Regions from separate parts of the Providencia sp. Me31A genome, predicted to be linked through region 1. Evidence: predicted binding sites of a transcription regulator. Region 1 holds the regulator's gene; the other holds the start of a gene.
The links. The regulator PhoB, encoded in region 1, activates phosphate uptake and scavenging genes when phosphate is short. The targets are predictions, from matches to a motif close to CTGTCATAAAACTGNCNNAT.
Positions count from the first base shown of each region.

Region 1 (2,489 bases):
TTACTTGCTCATCTAGATTAATTTGGGGGGCGATTTCAATGCGAGATAACTGTAATAGCTGTTTAACTAAGTTATCCATTCGATGAGTTTGATCTTGCATTACATGTAAGGCTTTTTTATTAACGGCAGGAATATCCTCTTGATCATCCATCACCTCAAGATATCCTTGAATAACCGTCAAAGGCGTACGTAGTTCGTGGCTTACATTCGCAAAAAAGTCCCTGCGTGCTTTTTCCAAACGACGTTTTTCAGTGACATCACGAGCCACCATCAATAACTGCCCTTCGGTATATGGTAAAATACGAAACTCAACGATTTCACCGCTGTTGAGTTCGATGGTCAGCGCCTGTTCATAGCTTTTAATCGAAAAATAACGGCTAAAATCAGGGTAACGTAATAAGTTAAAAATGTGCTGACCATTATCTTCCGGCCATCGAAAACCAAGTAACGCTTGAGCGTGGCGGTTACACCAGAAAATATTGCCTTCCGTCGTCATCATCACCACTGCATCAGGTAAAGATTCCGCCCCGCTACGAAAACGTTTAATTAACTGGCCTAACTCACGGCGGCGTTTACGGTTACGTTGCTGCATTTGATAGATGCCATAAAATATTGGCGCCCATCCCCCTTTACCTTCTGGCGGCAGCATACTTTTATCAAGCCATAACCAGTAGGAAAGTTTTAGTAAGTTATATCCATGCCAACCTAATGCTGCCAATAATGATATCACCAAAAGCCACGCGAGGTGGCCGATAAAAATGGATAATATCAATGCGGGTAAGATAAATAAAAACAGCCCCCAAATCAGCTGTTTAATTGATAAGCGTTCAAGCACGCTGGCCTCTCCCTAGGTGGTATCAATAACGGACTGAAAAACGGTAACCTGTACCGCGTACGGTTTGTACCATTCTATCATGCCCTTCCGTTTCCAGTGCTTTTCTTAAGCGTCGAATATGGACATCCACTGTTCTGTCTTCCACATAAACATTCGCCCCCCACACATAATTAAGCAGTTGTTCGCGACTATACACGCGCTCGGGGTGGGTCATAAAGAAATGCAGTAACTTATATTCCGTCGGCCCCATGTCGATAGGAATATCATTGCTGGTAACACGATGAGATGTGGGATCTAATGTTAACCCATTCATTTCAATAATATCCTCTGTCGCCATCGGTGAAATACGGCGCAAAATGGCTTTCACTCGTGCAATTAACTCTTTTGGGGAAAATGGCTTAATTAAATAGTCGTCAGCCCCGACTTCTAAGCCTTTTACGCGATCTTCTTCTTCCCCTCGCGCTGTTAGCATCATGACAGGGACATCGCGTGTTGCGCTATCGCGTTTCATATGCTTAATGACTTGGATACCTGAGCCACCAGGGATCATCCAATCCAGTAGCACTAAATCGGGTAGTGGGTCGACAAGCTGAGCTATTGCGCTGTCATAATCATCAGCTTCAATAGATTGAAAACCATTCTGTTCTAATACAAAACAAACCATTTCTCGGATGGGCGCTTCATCTTCAACAACTAGAATGCGTCTTGCCATGATTGTTCCTGTAAATAAGAAGACATTTTTAATGTGAAAGCATTATGCGTCACTTTTATGACAGAATTATGAACCCCCACCGGTAAAGCATATATTCCGCTTTATTTTAGCGGCTAAATGTCATCTAAGTGAAATATTTCAGTCATGTTACGATAAATGCACCGACTTTGCCCAACCAATTAGATGGATAAGGTATACTGTTTCTTAGAATATTCATTACACTTAATAATGAAAGGAATTGATAGCTCATGCGCATTATTCATACCTCTGACTGGCACCTTGGTCAGTATTTCTTTACCAAAAGCCGTGCGTCTGAGCACCAGCATTTCTTAAATTGGCTAGTCGAACAAGTCGAACTCCACCATGTAGATGCGGTTATTGTTGCAGGTGATATTTTTGATACCGGCTCACCACCCAGTTACGCACGTGAACTGTATAACAAGTTTGTCGTCGACCTGCAAAAAACAGGCTGCCAGTTAGTCATTTTAAGCGGTAACCATGATTCCGTATCCGTGCTTAATGAATCAAGTTCTCTACTCAGCTATCTTAATACCCATGTGATCACATCAGGAACAGAGCCCAATGTTATCACTTTACGCAATAAGCAATCACAACCAATTGGGCTAGTTTGCGCGATCCCATTCCTGCGCCCTCGGGATATACAACAGAGCGTTGCAGGACAAAGCAGTGAAGAAAAACAACTTTCACTGCAAACCGCTATTCATGACTATTACAAAATGAGCTATCAACTCGCCCTAGAGCAACGCGCGACATTAGGTCTCGATATCCCGATTATTGCGACAGGGCACTTAACAGTTATCGGTGCTGCACTCACAGATTCAGTGCGTGACATATATATTGGTACCTTAGATGCTTTCCCATCAGGGGCATTTCCCCCAGCAGATTACATTGCATTAGGGCATATCCATCGTCCACAAGTTA
Region 1 is NZ_JBKQGZ010000008.1:76,697-79,185, reverse strand. It holds gene phoR (phosphate regulon sensor histidine kinase PhoR) at 1-835, opposite strand, end outside; gene phoB (phosphate regulon transcriptional regulator PhoB) at 858-1,547, opposite strand; gene sbcD (exonuclease subunit SbcD) at 1,796-2,489, shown strand, end outside.

Region 2 (2,489 bases), on a different contig from region 1:
TTCGGAGTCTAAGCTCATTTTCATCCATTCCAACTGTTGTTCAGAAAGTTCACCATGAGGCACATCTTGCAGTTGGCTGTCTAACATCAAAATTTGCCATTCGTCACCAAGCAGAATTTGTTTAGCGCTTGAAATTCCTGCCACTCTAAGCGTTTCCACCATTGCAGGTGGGTAATCATGATTTCCGGGAAGCCAAACACACGGCGCTGGGATACGTTCAATACCATTCGCAAAATGTTGATAAGCTTGCGGTGATTGGTCTTGAACCAAATCCCCCGTAGCCACAATCAAATCAATGGAGAGATTTTCCTTTGTGATAGCATCAAGTACCGCTTGATAACTACGGTAGGTATTCACTCCTAAAAGCGTATTTTCTGTATTAGCAAAAAGATGCGTATCAGTAACTTGTAAAATTCTCACGATCTTAGAGTTCTTTGCAGTCACTTCAAGCTGGCTGTCCAAAAGTATTCCTTTTCCTTAAAATATTATTTATGCCCTAATTTATTCTATTCATGACAACTAAATAAAGATTCAACACACATACGTATTCAAGTATGACGAATGATGACTCAAATATCTGCTAATCAGCACACATTTCACCAGATTAATTGTTATTTAAAACCGTTTCATCCATTTTTCATTCAGTTTTTGATAATTGAGCTGTAACCATTGAATGGCAATCACCGTTGCTGCATTATCAATAATGCCTTCTTCCACCCATTGATAAGCTTGTTCTCGGCTAACAACATGTACACGAATATCTTCATTTTCTGAAGCTAAACCATGAATACCTTTCGCATTATGGCTATCGACCTCGCCAATAAACACATACATACGCTCTGTCGTGCCACCTGGGCTTGAAAGATAATTAAGCGCTTTTTCAACGCGGCCAAGTGTTAAGCCAGCCTCTTCCTTTGATTCACGGCGGATAACATCTTCCGGTGACTCATTAGTCTCAATCATGCCAGCAACCGCTTCAAGCAACCAAGGGGTTTCACTTGTTTCAATAGCAGGAAGACGTATTTGCTCAATTAAAACCACATTGTCTGTTTGCGGATCATAGGGCAAAACCACACCTGCATGGCCTCTTTCAAAGACTTCACGGCGAATTTCATGACTCCACGGACCGGCAAAAAGTCGATGGCGAAATCGGTATTCAATTATTTGAAAAAAACCGTTAAATAATTTACGCTTGGATATAATTTCAACATCGTTTTTGCCATATTTAATTGGCTGTTCTATCCTATTTATCATTGCATTCTCCAACTCCCCAATTATTTCCATATTAAGGAAATAATTGGGGATTAAAACAGTTTTTAAGGTTTTTTAACCTCAGATGAGGTAATGTTTAATAAAATTGAGACAAAATGGCACAAAAGGCTACCGTTAACGCGCGTGATACTCTGTTACAATAAGCGCCATTATTCAAATCTAAGAGCAACAATAAAGTCTGTTTAGTCACCGCCTCTAAAACGCAATTTACTATCTAGCGGCAATATTCGGCAAGGTACGTTTTAGACAACAGACTCAACTTAATTTGCTGTTTAATCAAGGAATCAAAATGAAGAAACTGCTTCCCCTTTTAATTGCGATGAGTTTTGTGGGTCTCAGTACCAATAGCTACGCAGAAGATTTATTGCAGGTTTACCAAAAATCCAAAGAAAGTAACCCTGAGTTAAGAAAATCATTAGCTGAACGTAATCAAGCTTTTGAAAAAATTAATGAATCTCGTAGCCCATTATTACCACAATTAGGTTTAGGGGCTGGAGCTAGCTACGGGAGTGGTTACCGTGATGCACGAAATACCGAAAGTACAGGGTTAAATGCTTCACTAAAATTAACCCAAGTTGTGTTTGATATGTCTAAGTGGCGTCAATTGGATATCCAAGAGAAAACGGCAGGTATTTCAGACGTGGCATATCAAACCAGCCAACAACAGCTAATCTTAGATACGGCAACAGCATACTTTAATGTATTAAAAGCCATTGATGCTTTATCTTATATTCAAGCAAATAAAGAAGCGGTATATCGTCAGTTGGACCAAATAACTCAACGTTTTAACGTTGGCTTAGTCGCCATCACTGACGTGCAAAACGCCCGAGCTAACTATGATAGCGTTATCGCACAAGAAGTTGCTGGTCGTAACGATTTAGAAAATGCTATTGAAAAACTGCGTCAAGTGAGTGGGGTATACTATAACCAACTAGCATCACTGAACATTGACCGCTTTAAAACAGAAGCCGTTGGCGATATTGACGCTATCCTCAAAGAAGCTGAAACACGTAACCTAAGTTTACTGAGTGCTCGATTAGCACAAGATGTATCGCGTGAAAATATCCGTTTGGCAGAAACTGGTCATATGCCAACCGTTAATTTAGATGCCTCAACCGGTGTGAGCAATAGCTACCAACATGGTAGTGGCTATAATGATCCAAAGACAGGTATATCAGGGGCACACAACAGCTATAACGGCCAAAACACTATTGGTT
Region 2 is NZ_JBKQGZ010000013.1:106,871-109,359, forward strand. It holds gene cpdA (3',5'-cyclic-AMP phosphodiesterase) at 1-462, opposite strand, end outside; gene nudF (ADP-ribose diphosphatase) at 616-1,254, opposite strand; gene tolC (outer membrane channel protein TolC) at 1,562-2,489, shown strand, end outside.
Region 2: the regulator PhoB is predicted to act here: its motif matches at 1,347-1,366, upstream of nudF (ADP-ribose diphosphatase).